Regions from separate parts of the Roseovarius halophilus (ex Wu et al. 2025) genome, predicted to be linked through region 2. Evidence: riboswitches for the same ligand, from Rfam matches in the RefSeq annotation. Region 2 holds a riboswitch; the other holds the start of a gene.
The links. Region 2 has a riboswitch for glycine ahead of gcvT (glycine cleavage system aminomethyltransferase GcvT). Riboswitches for the same ligand answer to the same signal wherever they lie in the genome.
Positions count from the first base shown of each region.

Region 1 (8,912 bases), on a different contig from region 2:
CCTATCTCGACGAGGTCCATGCCGTGGGCATGTACGGCCCGCGCGGCGGCGGCATCGCCGAGCGCGAGGGGCTGATGGACCGTGTGAGCATCATCGAGGGCACGCTGGGCAAGGCCTTCGGCGTGGTGGGCGGCTATATCGCTGCCTCGGCAGACCTCGTGGATTTCGTGCGGTCCTTCTCCAGCGGCTTCATCTTCACCACGGCCCTGCCGCCGGCGGTGGCCGCGGGGGCCTGCGTCTCGATCCGGCACCTCAAGGCATCTGGGGCCGAACGCGCCCTGCAAAAGGACAAGGTGGCGCAGGTGCGCGCGCGGCTCGACGAGATCGGCATCCCGCATATACCGAACCCCGGGCACATCATCCCCGTGATGGTGGGCGACCCGGTCAAGTGCAAGTTCATCAGCGACATGCTGATGGATCGCTTCGGGATCTACATCCAGCCGATCAATTACCCGACCGTGCCCAAGGGTGCCGAGCGGCTGCGCATCACCCCCGGCCCGGTGCATTCCGAGGCGGACATCGACCGCCTGGTGGGCGCGCTTTGCGACCTCTGGACCCAATGCCAGCTTGCCCGGCAGCCCCTGGCGGCGCAGTGAAGCGTTTTCGCGAAAATGCGCGTCGCACGACCCTTGTCGACGTTACGTGGGTGCTTGGCCGATAGTTTCGGGCGCGGCGAGGCCCAGATGGTGCGGGCATCGCAAGGGCCTGCCAACGCATGGGGCCGCTTGGCGCGCAAGCGGGGCCATGGGACACACCGAAGCCTTGCGGGCCGGGCACCACGGGGGACTTGTGATCGGGAAGTCCCCGCGCTAAGCTTGGTTGCGCGACGGGAGAACTGGCATTGCCAGTGCCGAAGGAGCAACCGCCCCGGTAAACTCTCAGGCTTCAGGACCGCCGCGCTATAGGACTCTGGAGAGTGGTGCCACATGCACCCGCCGAAGGGATAGCGATCTCAGGCAAACGGACAGAGGGGGCATTGACGCGGGCCGCGCCCGCACCCAATGCCCGGGGGCCTGCCCCCGGCCCAACGGACCGGAGGCGGCATGGCCGACCTGAAACGAACACCGCTTTACGAGCTGCACGCCGGGCTTGGCGCGAAATTCGTCCCCTTCGCGGGCTACGAGATGCCTGTTCAGTACGCCCCCGGCGTCATGAAGGAACATCTCTGGACGCGCGAGAACGCAGGGCTCTTCGATGTCAGTCACATGGGGCAGGTGATCCTGCGCGGTGCGCAGGCGGCGGCCGAGCTGGAGCGGCTGGTGCCCCAGGCGGTGCAGACCCTCAAGCCGGGCCGGCAGCGCTATGCCTTCTTCACCAATGACCAGGGCGGGATTCTCGATGACCTGATGGTCGCCAACCGGGGCGATCACCTCTTTGCGGTGGTCAATGCCGCCTGCAAGGCCGCCGACATCGCCCATCTGCGCGCGGGGCTTGCAACGACGCAGGTCGAAGAGGTCACCGACCGCGCGCTGCTGGCGCTGCAAGGCCCAAAGGCCGAGGCGGCGCTCTCGCGGCTTATGCCCGACGTGCTGCAGATGCGGTTCATGGACGTCGAGACCCATGCGTCGGATTTCGGCGACCTGTGGATTTCGCGGTCGGGCTATACCGGCGAGGACGGCTTCGAGATATCCGTGCCCTCCGAGAGCGCCGAGGCGCTGGCCCGGGCGCTGCTGGAGGACGACGCGGTCGCGCCGGTGGGCCTTGGCGCCCGCGACAGCCTGCGGCTGGAGGCCGGGCTGTGTCTCTATGGCGCCGACCTGGACGAGACCACCACACCGGTCGAGGCGAACCTGACCTGGGCAATCCAGAAGGCCCGGCGCGAGGCGGGCGATTACCCCGGTTTCGCGCGCATCCGCCACCATCTGGTCGACGGGCCAGCGCGGTTGCGCGTCGGCCTGCGCCCCGAGGGCCGCGCGCCGATGCGCGCGGGCACGCCGCTGTTTGCCGAAGAAGAGGCGGCAAGCCCCGTGGGCGAAGTGACCTCCGGCGCCCATGGCCCGTCGACCGGATGTGCGATTTCCATGGGCTACGTGGGCACGGCGCATGCCGCCCTGGGCACCCCGCTCTGGGGCGAGGTGCGCGGCAAGCGCCTGCCCGTGACCGCCTGTGAACTGCCGTTCCGGCCATCCAGCTACAAGACCTGAAGGAGAGAGACATGAAATTCACCGAAGAACATGAATGGCTGCGCGTCGAGGGCGAACTTGTGGTGGTCGGCATCACCGAGCACGCCTCGACCCAGCTGGGCGACGTCGTCTTTGTCGAACTGCCCGAGGCGGGCGACGAGGTGGCCAAGGATGACGAGGTCGTGGTGATCGAGAGCGTCAAGGCGGCCTCGGACATCCTCGCGCCGCTGGACGGCGAGATCGTCGAGATCAACGAGGCCCTTGCCGACACCCCCGAGCTGGTCAACGCCGACCCGCTGGGCGAGGCCTGGTTCTTCAAGATGAAGGTGGCGGACCTGTCGGCGCTCGACAGCCTGATGGATGCCGACGCCTACAAGGACTTCATCGGCGCATAGGGGGCGCCGCCCCCGCCCGCGCGTTACTTTCAACCCAAGGAAACAGGTGTTCGATGCCCTTCACCCCGACCGACTATCTTCCCTATGACTTCGCCAACCGTCGCCACATCGGGCCCTCGCCCGCCGAGATGGACGAGATGTTCAAGGTGATCGGTGTGGACAGCCTCGACCAGCTGATCGACGAGACCGTGCCGCAGGCGATCCGCCAGGCCGAGCCGCTGGATTTCGGCAAGCCGATGAGCGAGCGCAAGCTGCTCAACCACATGCGCGGGGTCGCAGCAAAGAACAAGGTTCTGACCAGCCTGATCGGGCAGGGCTATCACGGCACCGTCACGCCGCCGGTGATCCAGCGCAACGTGCTTGAGAATCCCGCCTGGTACACCGCCTATACCCCTTACCAGCCCGAGATTTCGCAAGGCCGCCTCGAAGCGCTTCTGAACTTTCAGACCATGGTGGCCGACCTGACGGGCCTGGAGATCGCCAATGCTTCTCTGCTGGACGAGGCGACCGCCTGCGCCGAGGCCATGGTCATGGCGCAGCGGGTGGCCAAGTCGAAGGCCACCGGATTCTTCGTGGACGAGAACTGCCATCCCCAGAACATCGCCGTGATGAAGACCCGCGCCGCGCCGCTGGGCATCGAGGTGATCGTGGGCGCGCCCGAGGACATGGACGCCGCGGCGGTCTTCGGGGCGATCTTCCAGTATCCGGGCACCCACGGGGGCCTGCGCGATGTCACGCCGCAGATCGCGGCGTTGCACGCGCAAAAGGCGATCGGCATCGTCGCCGCCGACCTGCTGGCGCTGACCCTGCTCAAGGAGCCGGGTGCCATGGGCGCGGATATCGCCGTAGGCAACACCCAGCGCTTTGGCGTGCCCATGGGGTTGGGCGGGCCGCATGCTGCCTTTTTCGCCTGCAAGACGGCCTACAAGCGGCACATGCCGGGCCGGATTGTCGGCGTCAGCGTCGACAGCCATGGCAACACGGCCTACCGGCTGTCGCTGCAGACCCGCGAACAGCATATCCGCCGCGAAAAGGCGACCAGCAACGTCTGCACCGCGCAGGCCCTGTTGGCGGTCATGGCGTCTTTCTACGGGGTCTTCCATGGGCCCGAGGGGCTCAAGGCCATCGCGCAGCGCATCCACCGCAAAACGGTGCGGCTGGCCCGAGGTCTCGAAGAAGCGGGTTTCCAGGTGCAGCCCGGCGCGTTCTTCGACACGATCACGGTCGAGGTCGGCGCCGCGCAGAAGGCGATCATGACAGCCGCCGTGGACGAGGGCATCAACCTGCGCGCCGTGGGTGACAAGGCCATCGGCATCTCGTTGGACGAGGCGACGCGGCGGCCCGTGATCGAGAAGGTCTGGCGCGCCTTCGGTATCGATCGCAAGGACGAGGACCTGAAACCGGAATATCGCGTGCCCGAGGCGCTGCACCGCCGCAGCGGCTACATGGAGCACCCGGTGTTCCACATGAACCGGGCCGAGACCGAGATGATGCGCTACATGCGGCGCCTGTCCGACCGCGACCTGGCGCTCGACCGGGCAATGATCCCGCTGGGCTCCTGCACGATGAAGCTCAATTCGGCCGCCGAGATGATGCCGGTCAGCTGGCGCGAGTTCAGCCTGATCCATCCCTTCGCGCCCGACGACCAGTGGCAGGGCTATGCCGAGCTGATCGCGGATCTGTCCGACAAGCTCTGCACCATCACCGGCTATGACGCCATGTCGATGCAGCCCAACGCGGGCGCGCAGGGCGAATACGCCGGCCTGCTGGCGATCATGGGCTATCATGCCGCCCGCGGCGACACCGGGCGCAAGACCTGCCTGATCCCGGTCAATGCCCACGGCACCAACGGGGCCAGCGCGCACATGTGCGGCATGGACGTGGTGGTGGTGAACTGCACCGACCGCGGTGACATCGACGTGGAGGATTTCCGCGCCAAGGCCGAGGCCGCGGGCGACACCCTGGCCGCCTGCATGATCACCTATCCCAGCACGCATGGCGTCTTCGAGGACACCGTGCGCGAGGTCTGCGAGATCACGCACGCCTTCGGCGGCCAGGTCTACCTCGACGGGGCCAACCTGAATGCCATGGTGGGCCTGTCCAAACCGGGCGAGATCGGCGCGGACGTCAGCCACCTGAACCTGCACAAGACCTTCTGCATCCCGCACGGCGGGGGTGGCCCCGGCATGGGGCCGATCGGGGTCAAGGCGCAGCTGGCCCCCTACCTTCCGGGGCATCCGGCAACGGGCGACGGCCAGGGGCCGGTCTCGGCGGCACCTTTTGGCTCGCCTTCGATCCTGCCGATCTCCTGGGCCTATGTGCTGATGATGGGCGGCAAGGGGCTGACCCAGGCGACCCGGGTGGCGATCCTCAACGCCAACTACATCGCCAAGCGGCTGGAAGGCGCCTACGACGTCCTGTTTTCAGGCGATAAGGGCCATGTCGCGCACGAGTGCATCATCGACACCCGCCCCTTCACGCAGGTCGGCGTCACGGTCGATGACATCGCCAAGCGCCTGATGGATTGCGGGTTCCACGCGCCGACCATGTCCTGGCCGGTGGCCGGAACGCTCATGGTCGAGCCCACCGAGAGCGAGACCAAGGCCGAGCTTGACCGCTTCTGCGACGCCATGCTGGGCATCCGCGAGGAAATCCGCAAGGTCGCTGCGGGTGACTGGCCGCAGGACAACAATCCCCTCAAGCATGCGCCGCACACCATGCAGGACATGGTCAAGGAGGACTGGGACCGGCCCTATTCGCGCGAGGTCGCATGTTTCCCGGCGGGCAGCTTCCGTGTGGACAAATACTGGGCCCCGGTGGGCCGGGTCGACAATGTCTACGGCGACCGCAACCTTGTCTGCACCTGCCCGCCGCTTGAGGATTACCGCGAAGCGGCCGAGTAATGGCAGCGCGGGGGCCGGTCCGGCCTCCGCGCGCGGTTAGTCTTTCGTGTCGTCCCGCAACGGCGGTGGATCGTCGTAGGGGGCCCAGCCGTAGTGATCGCCGGTCTCGGGCAGGTCCTTGGGCCGCACGTTGCGGGTGATGAAGGTCTTGGCGATGAAATTTGCCGTGATCGGCGCGGTCAGGAACAAAAAAAGCGTGATCAGCAATTCGTGGAACGACAGCGTTTCCTTGACCAGCAGGAAATAGAGCATCGAGGCGATCAGCACGCCGCCCACTCCGAGCGTCGTCGCCTTGGTCGGCGCGTGCAGTCGCTGCATGCTGTCGGGCAGCTTGATAAGGCCGAAAGAGCCGACCAGCCCGAAGACGCCGGCGACGACCAGGAAGAAACTGATGGTGATTTCGGCGATCAGGGACATGCGGGCCTCACTCGATGATGTCGCCGCGCAGGACGAAGCGGCAGTAGGCGACGGTAGACACGAAGCCGACCATGGCGACCAGCATCGCGGCCTCGTAATACATGGCCGTGCCGCGGTAGATGCCGTAAAGGATCAGCAGCGCGATGGCATTGATGACCATGGTGTCCAGCGCGAGGATGCGATCGGCGGCATCGGGACCGGTGCTGATGCGCCAGAGGTTGAACAGCAGGCCCAGGCCGAAACTTCCGAAGGCAAAGACAAGCGCGGCGGTCATCATTGGAAAATCTCCATCAGGCGGCGTTCGTAGCGAAGCTTGATCTGGTCGCGCACGGCGTCCGGGTCATCGGTGTGCAGGCAGTGGACGAGGATCGCCCCGGCATCGGCCGACAGCGAGGCCGATACGGTGCCCGGCGTCATGGTGATGGTCCCGGCCAGCACAGTGATCGCCTCGGCCGAGGTCAGTTGCAGCGGCACGGTGATCCAGCGTGACGTGATGGCGTCGTTGCGCTTGAACAGGATGATCAGGGCCACCTGGATGTTGGCGACCACGATGTCCCAGAGCACGACAAGGACGTACTCCATGACACGGAGGGGCCGGCGGATTCGGGGCCGGTCGGGCCAGTAGGGCGAGGTCAGCAGCGGCACGACCAATCCGAAGATGCTGCCCAGGATCAGGTTGCCCAGGGTCACGGTGTTGACCAGGCCCAGCCAGACGAGGACCAGCGTGAGGCTCAGCAGTGGATGCGGAAGAAGACGCGACACCATGGATCAGGACCCTCCGCGTGTGCTCAGCACGGCGCCGACATAGCCCGCCCGGTCGAAGATCTGGCCGCTTGTGGCCTCGAGGTAGCCGGCCAGCGGCCCAGCAAAGACCGCCAGCGCCCCGAGTAGGCCGACAGTGACGACGACCGGAGCCACCTGCAGGGGCCCTGCCGGCCTCGGCGCGGGCGCGTCTGGGCCGTCGCCGGGCGCGGCCAGGGCCGTGGATTTCCAGAACAGGGCGCTGCCCGCGCGGGCAAAGCCCACGATTGTCACCAATGACCCCACCAGGATCGCCGCCCAGGCCCAGCCGATCACGCCGGGCGCGCGCAGCGCGTCCAGGACCAGCAGCTTGCCCAGAAAGCCCGACAAGGGGGGCATCCCCGCCATTGCGACGGCGGCGGCGAAGAAGAGCGCGGCCATCAGCCCGTTTTGTGCGATCGCCGGACGGGTCGCCAGGGTGTCATTGCCGCCGCGTTGCGCCATCACGAGGTCGGCCACCAGGAACAGCGCGGCGGCGGCAAAGGTCGAATGCACCAGGTAATAGAGCCCCGCTGTCAGCGCCGCGGGGACGAAGGCCGCGACCGCCAGCATCAGCGTGCCCATGGACCCCAGCACCGAAAAGGCGATCAGCGGGCGCAACCGCCGCGCGCCCAGCACCCCCGCGGCCCCTATGGCCACCGTCACGACCGCCGCCGGAAACAGCCAGTCCCCGGCCAGGCCCTCGGTCGCCTCGGCGCCGGGGCCAAAGACGGTGGTGTGCACGCGGATGATGGAATAGGCGCCGACCTTGGTCATGATGGCGAACAGTGCCGCGACCGGCGCGGGCGCGTTGGAATAGGCCCCCGGCAGCCAGAATTGCACCGGGAACACCGCAGCCTTCACCGCGAAGACAACCAGCAGCAGCATCATGGCCAGGCGGACCAGCGCGGCCTCCTCCAGGGGGATTTGGGGCACCTTCTGGGCAAGGTCGGCGATGTTGAGCGTGCCTGTGGTGGCGTAGACAACCCCGAGCGCGAACAGGAACAGCGTCGAACCCGCCAGGTTTATGACGACGTACTGCAAGCCCGCGCGCATCCGATCGCGCCCGCCGCCGTGGATCATCAGTCCGTAAGAGGCGATGAGCAGGATCTCGAAGAAGACGAACAGGTTGAAGATGTCGCCGGTCAGGAAGGCCCCGCAAATACCCATGAGCTGGAACTGGAACAGGGCGTGGAAATGGCGGCCGCGCGCGTCCCAGCCCGTCGCCGTGGCATGGGTCAGCACGATCAGCGCCAGCACGGCGGTCAAGAGCACCATGAGCGCCGAGAGCCGGTCCAGCACCAGCACGATCCCGAAGGGCGCGGGCCAGTCGCCCAGGCGGTAGACCTCGGTGTCGCCGCCCGCGGCCTGCACCACCAGCCCCAGCGCGATGGTCAGCACGGCCAGCGTTCCGGCCAGCGAAAAGACCCGCGCCAGGCGGATGTCGTGGCGCATGACAAAGCCGATGATGGGGGCGAGAAGCGCCGGCAGGATGACCGGCGCGATGATCCAGTGGCTCATTTCGCGTCCTCTCCGCCGTCGTCGCCGGGCATCGGGGCATTCTCGGACCGGCCCAGGTCGATCCGGTCGCTGTCGGATTCCAGGAAGGCCCCGAGCGTCACCATGACGAGCACCGCGGTCATCCCGAAGGAAATCACGATGGCCGTCAGCACCAGCGCCTGTGGCAGTGGGTCGGTATAGCTGGCGGCACCGTAGGGTGACAGGATCGGCGGCATATCGGTGGTCAGCTTGCCCGCAGCAAACAGGAACACGTTGACCGCGTAGGACAGCAGCGCCAGCCCCAGGATCACCGGGAAGGCGCGCAGGCGCAGCACCAGGTAAACCCCGGCAGATGTCAGCACGCCCACGGCGCTGGCGACGATCATTTCCATGTCAGGCCTCCTCCTCGCGCGTGTCGGCGCGCACGACTGGGTCGTAATCCATCGGCTCCAGGTTGACGGTCTCGCCGGCGTGGCGGGCCAGCCGCGACAGGCTGTAGAGCATCAGCATCACCGCCCCCAGCACGGTCAGGAAGACGCCCAGGTCGAAGGCCATGGCCGTGGCCAGCTCGAACTCCTCGATGGGGGGCCAGTGGACATAGCCGAAGGCGCTGGTCAGGAAGGGCTTGCCCGCCAGCCAGGCCCCCGCACCGGTCAACCCGGCGATCAGCACGCCCCAGCCGATCATGGTGTGATACTTGATCCGCTGGCGGTTCTGCGTCCAGGCAAAGCCCGAGGCCATGTACTGCATCAGCAGCGCGATCGAGACCACCAGCCCCGCGACGAAGCCGCCGC
Region 1 covers NZ_JBKOTX010000008.1:21-8,932, forward strand. Annotated here, with positions in the region: partial or broken gene ACH107_RS02635 (aminotransferase class I/II-fold pyridoxal phosphate-dependent enzyme) at 1-596, shown strand, start outside; glycine riboswitch at 818-904, shown strand; gene gcvT (glycine cleavage system aminomethyltransferase GcvT) at 1,044-2,144, shown strand; gene gcvH (glycine cleavage system protein GcvH) at 2,156-2,518, shown strand; gene gcvP (aminomethyl-transferring glycine dehydrogenase) at 2,572-5,421, shown strand; gene ACH107_RS02655 (Na+/H+ antiporter subunit G) at 5,458-5,838, opposite strand; gene ACH107_RS02660 (K+/H+ antiporter subunit F) at 5,846-6,115, opposite strand; gene ACH107_RS02665 (Na+/H+ antiporter subunit E) at 6,112-6,603, opposite strand; gene ACH107_RS02670 (monovalent cation/H+ antiporter subunit D) at 6,607-8,139, opposite strand; gene ACH107_RS02675 (Na+/H+ antiporter subunit C) at 8,136-8,510, opposite strand; gene ACH107_RS02680 (monovalent cation/H+ antiporter subunit A) at 8,512-8,912, opposite strand, start outside.
Region 1: another riboswitch for glycine. It lies ahead of gcvT (glycine cleavage system aminomethyltransferase GcvT); the one in region 2 lies ahead of gcvT (glycine cleavage system aminomethyltransferase GcvT).

Region 2 (8,912 bases):
GCTTTTTGCCATGCTCATGACCTGGCTGGTCCTCGACCGGACGCGAACATACGAGGTCGACGCGCTCGAAACCGCGGTCGGTGTGCGCACCCGCGCCGCGGCACATGACTTCGGTCGCGCGCTCGGCGCCGATTGGCTTAGCCTCGACCATATCGGCGAGCGGATGACCACGACAGGGCTTGAGAACCTGCGACCGATGCTGGATGCCGCGACCGGGGACCGGGTCTCGTGGGCGGGGTTTACAGGCCTCGACGGCACAGTTCTTGCGGCCTCGAACGGGATGCGCAAGGGGGCCAATTTCGGCGCGCAACCGTGGTTTCAGCGCGGTCTCGAAAGCGATTTCGCCGGGGACGTGCATGGCGCAGTGCTGCTCAGCGAGTTGCTAGGCGCGACCGAGGCCGAGCCGATCAGGTTCATCGACCTCGCCCGTCCGGTAACCGATCACAACGGCGATCCGTTGGGGGTGATCGGGTTCCGCATCGGTTTCGCCTGGGCCAAGCGGTTCCTCCGCGAAAGCGCTGACGCGCTGGAGATGGAACTCTATCTCATCAGCGGCGACGGGGAAATCATCATCGCGACCGACGGCACCGACGCAGAGCGTCTGAACCTGCCCAGCATGCGGGCCGCGACCGGGGCCAAAACATGGCCCGATGGGAAGCAGTATTACACCGCCACGATCCCGCAGGTCGTCAGTGGTGAGATGCCGTCTTTGGGGTGGCGCATGATGGGGCGCATCGGGACAGGCGCCGTGACCGGCGGCCGCACCGTGGTCGCCGGAATCGTCTCGACCGGGCTCGCCGTCGGCACCGGGCTCGTGTTACTGCTCGCGGTGACCTTCTCCAAGCTGTTCCTCGTGCCGTTCAGAATGCTCGCGCAAACTGCCGAAGACATCGCCGACGGGGCCGAGGTCTATCCCTATGAAAGCCGTTGCACTGCCGAGGCGAGACGCCTGTCGGCGGCACTCATGCGTCTGCAATCGCGGTTCGAGAAATAACCTTCACTCACCGCGGCGCCGAAAAGACAACCGCCACGCGGCATCGTGCAAGATGCTGAAAAAATGCGCCGCCCGGATGCTAGGTGCGTCGCCCTGGGTGTAGAAACGCCGCAAAAGCGCGTCATGCTCGGTCGGCTCGGGGAAGAGATGCAGACGCGCGCCATCGTCCTCGCGCGAGAACACGGTCACTGGCACGTCGCCCACATCGCGGATCTGCATGATGCCGCGCGTGCCAGGCTCCATCGGAACGCCGCGAATGCGCACCACATCGCGCGTCAGGCTGGCAAGCCAGACCCGGCGCGGCGGCCCGCCCTCTGGTGCGAATATGGCCCGCTCAGGCGCATCCGCGACGTGGCGCTCGCGGCGGGGCAGCTCCACGCAGGCCAGCACCGTGACCGACAGGACCACGAGATTGTAAAGCGTCCAAAACAGGATCACCGCCTTGCCGTCGCCCGTATCGTGGTACGCGAACCGGTCCGAAACGATACCGATCAAAAGCCCGGCGAGGGTCAGCACCAGCAGCACCGCGAACGGCATCATCAGACGCCATTGCACGATGATGCGGCTACGATCGCCGCCCTTGGCGGTCACCGAAAACGGATGACCCTTGGGGCGCAAGAGCCCCACCACGGCGGCGCGGGTGACCGGGATCGCGGCAACAAGCTGGCTGACTTCATTGAGTATGGGTACCACCATACCGCGCGATAGCAGGTTCAGCACGGTCAGGATCCACAGGAAGTAGACCCCGAAATAACTGATAACGTCGGGAACCTCGGCATCGACAACGGTGATGTTGAAGAACCAGTAAAGCAGTGGATAGACCACGGCGGCAAGGCGGAACGCAAAGCTTGTCAACCAGTAGAAGACCGAATCCGTGACACTCCAACGATCGCGGAGCCGAAGGGCGGTGTCGCCCAATGGTCCATGCCGCGAGCGCGCAATCTGCATCAGCCCCAGGCACCAGCGCGCGCGCTGCGCGACGTATTCCTTCAGCCCCTCCGGCGCGAGCCCTTCGGTCAGCGGCTCGTCCAGGTAGACAGTGCGCCAGCCCTTGTCCTGCAAGGTGAGGGTCAGCATGAAATCCTCGGTGATGCTTTCCGTCGGAAAGCCGCCGACATCCGCAACGGCCGGCCACCGGATCACCGACGAGGTGCCGCAGCAGAACGCGGTGCCCCAACCATCGCGGGCGGGCTGCATGTGATCGAAGAAGAACCGCTGCTCGTCGGGATAGGATCGCGACAGCCCGAGATTGTGCTGGATCGGATCGGCGTTGAAGAAGTGCTGCGGCGTCTGCACTAGCCCTACGTCCGGCGCGTGAAAAAGCGCCAGCGTGCGGGTGAGGAACTGCCGGTGCGGAACGAAATCGGCATCGAGAACCGCGATGAAATCGGGTGGGCCCTCGGCCTCGAGCAAGTGCAAGGCGTGATTGATGTTCCCGGCCTTGGCGCCAAGATTGTCGGGACGGGTGACGTGACGCACACCGCGCGCGGCGCATAGCTCTGCCAGCCAGTCGCGCCGCCCGTCATCGAGGACCAGCATGTCGAGGCGGTCATGATCGAGGACCTGCGTGCCGATGATCGTACGCTCGAGCGTCTCTTGATCCTCGTTATAGGTCGCGATCAGCACCGCGACACGAGGCGGCGGATCGGGCGCCCACCATTCGGCGTTCTCGTCCGCCTCGGTATGGCGCACCCGCACCCGGGACATAATGACGAAGGCGCTCAGCGACGAGATAAGCGCCAGCATCTCGAACGCGAAAAATGACCAGCTTGCGGCCCAGTCCCAGGTCAGCCCGAGCGGCGCGAGCGTTTCGGTCGCGCGCCAGTGCGCGTACCTGATCGCCAGCCCCCATGCCACCACGAACAGCGCCACCCGGTGCAAAGACGTCTCGCGGTCGATGACGAACGGCAGGATAAGCGCCGCACCTGCGACCAGCGCAAGATGCGCAAGGCTCACGTCGAACGCGGTCAAATACGGGAAGAACGTCATCGATGCGGGCTCAGTTCCACAAGCCGCGCAGCCAGTCGAGCGGGCGACGTTCGAAAAAGGCTTGGCCGGTCCGGCCTACCGCGCAATGCGCATCCGCGTCCTCGCGCAACGCCGGCACAAGAATTGTGACATTGTAGCCTTCGAGGTGAAGCTGGCTCGGCGAGACGGCGAGGTTGCGATAAAACGTTCCGGCCCCCGACCCCGCAAGTCGCAACACAGTGCCGGGATGCGCCTCGCCACCGCCCGAAAGGCGGAACCGCGCCTCGTCGCCGACCCTCAGATCGTTGTAGACGCTTTCTGTAACCGACAGCGTCACCATCGTGTCGCGGCAATCGAGGAGCCGCACGAGGGCATCACCGCGCTGCACGTGCTCGCCATCAGAGGCCAGCACCTCCCAGACCTGCCCGTCCACGGGCGCGGGCAATGACGCGACCCCGGCACGGTTGACGCGCAGCCGCTCTCGGTCGATCCGGTCGTCGATGGCCTGGAGCCGTGCCTTCGCCTCGGTAAGCCTGGCGACCTGATTGCCCTGCATCGTTTCAAGCTCGACGCGGCGTTGCTCGGCATTGGGCGCGTCGTTGTAGCCGTCGCCCAGGAACACGCCATCCTGTGTCGTCGCCAGCTCGATCTCGAGCACGGCGACACGCTCGAGCGCATATTCAAGCGCGCTCCCCGGCACGCGCGGATCGCCCAGATCCTGAAGCTGGCCGTCCTCGAGCAACCCGTCGATCATGGCGTCGCCTTCAAGCCCGGCCTGCAGCAGGTCGAGACGGGCGCGCGCATGCGACAGCCGGGTTTCAAGCTCGTCGATCCGCGCCGCCGTGAAGTGCTCGGAGCGCGCTACAAGCCGCTGCATCACCACTTCGGTCTCCTCGATCTGGCTCTCGAGACGCATCTGCTCGGCATCTGCAAACGCGCGCTCAATCAGCAGATCGTCGAGCCGCACGCGGTCCACGCGCGCATCGGTGACGGTCGCAATTTCCTTGCCATCAGAAACCGGTGCGCCCAGACCGCGATCGGGCAGGCTCAACTGGCCCGCGATCGGCGCGCGCACGGTGCTGAGCGGGGCGTTGACCACGGCGTTGGCGCTCGCCCCGGTGATCTGCTCGCCAATGATGATCCAGCCGGCGACGATGATGATCGCGACCCCGATAATCAGACGTGTGTATTTCATGTCCGCCTCCAGCTATGGAAAGTTTCGCGACTATGGCCCCCTCTCACGCGGCCCGTGCGGCCGGATAGGGGGCTTTCTGCGCGACAGGATGTGATCACCCTTCAGAACGTGTTGACCGAGAATCCGACGAAGATCTTTTCGGCGTTGAAGCGATATCCCAGCCGCAGCCGCACGGGGGTCTCGCGCAGCTGGTAGCTGAGCGCGAGCGATTCCTCGCGAAACGCGTCATTGTTGCCTTGGAGCGAGACCTCGGCCGCGATTCCCGTGGCGCGATGCCCGACCTGCGCCAGCAGGAGATACTCGCGCGCGGTCGTGTTGAATTCCCCTAGCAGAAACAGCGTGGCCCACTCGTTCATCAAGAACCGTTCGACACCGATCTTGGCCCCCAAATCGACATCCCTGGTGTTGTCGATACGCAGCGATGGTCCCACGCGCAGCCATGCTCCGGGTCCCAACGGCACGCCGTAATTACCCCAAAGCGTCGTGGCATGTCCCTCCTCGAAATCCTACCAGCCAATGGTGGCGGTGACAAGGTCGCGCCAATGGTGCCGGTCAAGCTCGATGCCTTAGGGGCATAGTCGAACTGTGCAAACGCGCCATCCGCCACCGCCGGACCGGGATTTGCGAGTGTGATAAGTGCGACCATTCCCGACAGGATTGCAGCGCAAAGAGGATGTGTAAGCCAATTACGCATGGTTATTCCATCCAGAAAGATGTGCTGCGCTTCCGGATACATTTTCCCGGTCTTGCTCCACGGTACACGACGCTGTTGCTTTGAGGGGCGATTTGGACTCGATTTTGAAGATTCTCTACCACAAGGATCTTCACGATGCTCATGTCCCTTATCGCCCCTCTGATGGAAAAGATAGCCCGCATTTCGATCTGAGCAAGACGCGGCTGGAAACGCTGGCCGTGCTGCTGGTCGGGCTTGCGAACGGGCGCACGGTGAACCTTTCGCATCTGGCCAGCCAGTTTCCGGGCGACGCGCAGCATGGATCGAATTACCGTCGTCTGCAGCGCTTCTTCCAGTTCGTGCAGCTGGACAGCGACATCGCCGCGCGGCTGGTCGTGCGAATGCTGAACCTCAAGCGCCTAAGCTCCTCGCGCTCGACCGTACCAACTGGAAACTGGGATCGCGCGATGTGAACGTGCTGGTTCTGGCCATTGTCACGTGACGGTTTCGAGTGCCGCTGATGTGGGTGTTGCTGGACCACGCAGGCAATTCCGCCACCGATAGTGTCCCAACGATTGGTGTAAGAGGCCGCGCGCGGAGCCCTCGGCGTAGCGCAGCGCGCGGCCGGTGGTGACGCTGGCGGCCACCGTCGATCTTCGGCAAAGGTTTGGGTTGCAAAACTCGAAACCAAAGACGGAGATGACGATGACCGATGAGAGAATGGCACTGCTTGATCTGGTTGAACAGCAGGCCGATGGCGATCTTGTGCGTGAAATGCTGGCCTTTGCGGCCAGCCGGATCATGGAAGCCGAGGTGGAGACGCAGACCGGCGCGGCCAAGGGTGCGCGTTCGCCCCTTCGGGAAGTTCAGCGAAACGGATACCGCGACCGCGATTGGGACACCCGGGGGGTCGCATCCCGCTGGAGATCCCGAAGCTGCGCAAGGGCAGCTACCTTCCTAGTTTCCTCGAGCCCCGGCGCACGGCCGAGAAGGCCCTCGTGGCTGTGATACAGGAAGCCTACGTTCAGGGGATTTCCACCCGCTCGGTGGACGATCTGGTCAAGGCCATGGGTGCGGGCGGCATGTCGAAGAGCCAGGTTAGCCGGCTCTGTGCCGAGATCGACGAGCGCGTGAACACGTTTTTGTCGCGGCCCCTGGAGGGGGCCTGGCCCTATCTCTGGCTTGATGCGACCTACTTGAAGGTCCGCGAGGGCGGGCGCATCATCAGCCGTGCCGTGATAGTGGCCGTGGCGGTCAACGAGGACGGCAAGCGCGAGGTTCTGGGTGTCGCCACCGGCCCATCCGAGGCGTGCGCGGGGAAAACGATCCCCCGGATCGTTTTCTGGTCCCGCTTACCGTTCTGGACCGACTTCCTGCGGTCTCTGGCCGACCGCGGCCTGCGCGGCGTGAAGCTTGTGATCGCTGACGACCACAAGGGGCTGCGGGCGGCGGCGCGCCGGGTCTTCAGTGCTACCCACCAGCGCTGTCGGGTTCACTGGATGCGCAACGCCCTGGCCCATGCCCCGGCCAAGCAACGCACCACGGTGGCCGCGATGCTCAAGACGATTTTTGCCCAGGAAAGCAAGGCCGACGCGGAAGCCCAGTGGGACACTGTCGCGGATGCACTCCGTGAAAAGCAGGACAAGCTCGGCACCTTCATGGACGCCTCGCGCGACGACGTTCTCGCCTACATGGACTTCCCGCGCGAGCATTGGACCCAGATCGCGTCGACGAACCCGCTGGACAGGGTGAACCGCGAGATCAAGCGGCGCACCGACGTCGTTGGCATCTTCCCGAACGACGACGCCATCATCCGGCTCGTCGGGGCAATCATGCTCGAGACCAACGACGAATGGACGGTCGCGCGCCGATACATGAGCCTTGAAACCCTCGCGCGCGTGAACGAAAATCCCAACATCAGGTTGCCCGCCGTGGCGACCTGATCAGATCTGGACCTTTCCGAAGGTCGGCGTTCTTACACCACGCCACGGGGCACTATCAGTTCTCGCGCGTCCAGAGATGTTCCTTCATGACGCCGGGGGCGTACTGAACAGGCATCTCGTAGCCAGCGAAGGGGACGAATTTCGCGCCAAGCCCGGCGTGCAGCTCGTAAAGCGGTGTTCGTTTCAGGTCGGCCATGCCGCCTCCGGTCCGTTGGGCCGGGGGCAGGCCCCCGGGCATTGGGTGCGGGCGCGGCCCGCGTCAATGCCCCCTCTGTCCGTTTGCCTGAGATCGCTATCCCTTCGGCGGGTGCATGTGGCACCACTCTCCAGAGTCCTATAGCGCGGCGGTCCTGAAGCCTGACGGTTTACCGGGGCGGTTGCTCCTTCGGCACTGGCAATGCCAGTTCTCCCGTCACGCATGGAAACACTAGCGCGACCACCCCCCGATCACAAGCCCCCACCCCGGTGCGTCACGCAAAGGTTTGGCTTTGCCGTGACGCGCAGCATGCTTTAACATAGAGAAAATTGAATATGAAAACCGGGAGGACACCATGCACATCGACCGCCGCACCCTGCTTTTGACCGGCAGCGCCGCCCTTGGCGCCGCCGCCCTGCCCCGCTGGACCCATGCGCAGGTCACCCTGGGCGATATCCGCATCGACACGCTCAGCGACGGCAACCTGGTGCTGCCGCGCGACTTCCAGTTCGGCGGGTTGCCGCAGGACGAGGTCACCGCCATCCTCGAGCGCCACGGCATCACCAGCAACGAGCTGACACCGGACTGCAACATCACGCTGATGCGCGACGGCACCAACACGGTGATCTTCGACGTGGGCGCCGGGCCGAACTTCATGCCCTCGGCGGGCAAGCTCTGGCAGGCGCTGGACGCGATCGGCGTCGCGCCCGCGGATGTCACCCACGTGGTCTTTACCCATGCCCATCCCGATCACCTCTGGGGGCTGCAGGACGATTTCGGCGATCTGGTCTTTCCTCAGGCGGAGTACATGATCGGCCGTGTCGAGCGCGACTACTGGCTGGACCCGGCCACGCCCGACACCATCGGCGAGGCGCGTCTCGCCTTCGCGGCCGGCGCGATCCGCTACCTTGGCGAACTGGAGGATCGGCTGACGGTCTTCGAGGACGGCGCGGAAATCCTGCCCGGGGTCGCCGCCCGCGCCACTTTCGGGCACACGCCGGGCCACATGGCCTTCGAGCTGCGCGGCGGCAGTGAAAGCATCATGGTGCTGGGCGATTGCATCGGCAACGACCACGTCGCCTTTGCACGGCCCGAGTGGCCGTCCGGGTCCGACCAGGACCCGGGGTTGGGCGTGCAGACCCGCACGGCCCTGCTGGACCAGCTGGCCAGCGCGCAGATGGCGGTCGTCGGGTTCCACCTGCCCTATCCGGGGATCGGCCGCGCCGAGACGTCGGGCAATGCCTATCGCTTCGTCGCGGCCTGATGACCGGGCGGGCGGCGGGGCCGGTTTCCCGGCCCCGCGAACAAATTTCTGGAAATTTGTTCCGCGCTACTGCGCCGCGAGTGGCTGACGGGCCAGCTGGCACTGGGTCCAGAGATCGCAGAGCGCCCCGACCAGCCGCTCGATATCGGCTTGCGCGTGGACCGGCCCGGGAGTGATGCGCAGCCGCTCGGTGCCCTTGGGTACGGTGGGATAGTTGATCGGCTGGATGTAGATGCCGAACCGGTCCATCAGCGTGTCACTGATGAACTTGCACTTGACCGGATCGCCCACCATCACGGGAATGATATGCCCGGGGTTCGGGATGTGCGGGATGCCGATCTCGTCGAGCCGGGCGCGCACCTGCGCGACCTTGTCCTTTTGCAGGTCGCGTTCGGCGGACGAGGCCTTGAGGTGCCGGATCGAGGCACAGGCCCCCGCCGCCACCGCGGGCGGCAGCGCCGTGGTGAAGATGAACCCGCTGGCAAAGGAGCGCACGAAATCCACCAGGTCGCTGGAGGCAGCGATATAGCCGCCCACCACGCCGAAGGCCTTGCCCAGCGTGCCCTCGATCACCGTGAGCCGATCCATCAGCCCCTCGCGCTCGGCGATGCCGCCGCCGCGCGGGCCGTACATGCCCACGGCATGGACCTCGTCGAGATAGGTCATGGCATTGTAGCGC
Region 2 covers NZ_JBKOTX010000191.1:1,472-10,383, forward strand. Annotated here, with positions in the region: gene ACH107_RS26000 (cache domain-containing protein) at 1-994, shown strand, start outside; gene ACH107_RS26005 (glycosyltransferase) at 998-2,983, opposite strand; gene ACH107_RS26010 (HlyD family efflux transporter periplasmic adaptor subunit) at 2,994-4,157, opposite strand; gene ACH107_RS26015 (hypothetical protein) at 4,259-4,588, opposite strand; gene ACH107_RS26020 (hypothetical protein) at 4,956-5,303, shown strand; partial or broken gene ACH107_RS26025 (IS256 family transposase) at 5,536-6,773, shown strand; partial or broken gene gcvT (glycine cleavage system aminomethyltransferase GcvT) at 6,838-6,969, opposite strand; glycine riboswitch at 7,035-7,113, opposite strand; gene ACH107_RS26035 (MBL fold metallo-hydrolase) at 7,325-8,233, shown strand; partial or broken gene ACH107_RS26040 (aminotransferase class I/II-fold pyridoxal phosphate-dependent enzyme) at 8,300-8,912, opposite strand, start outside.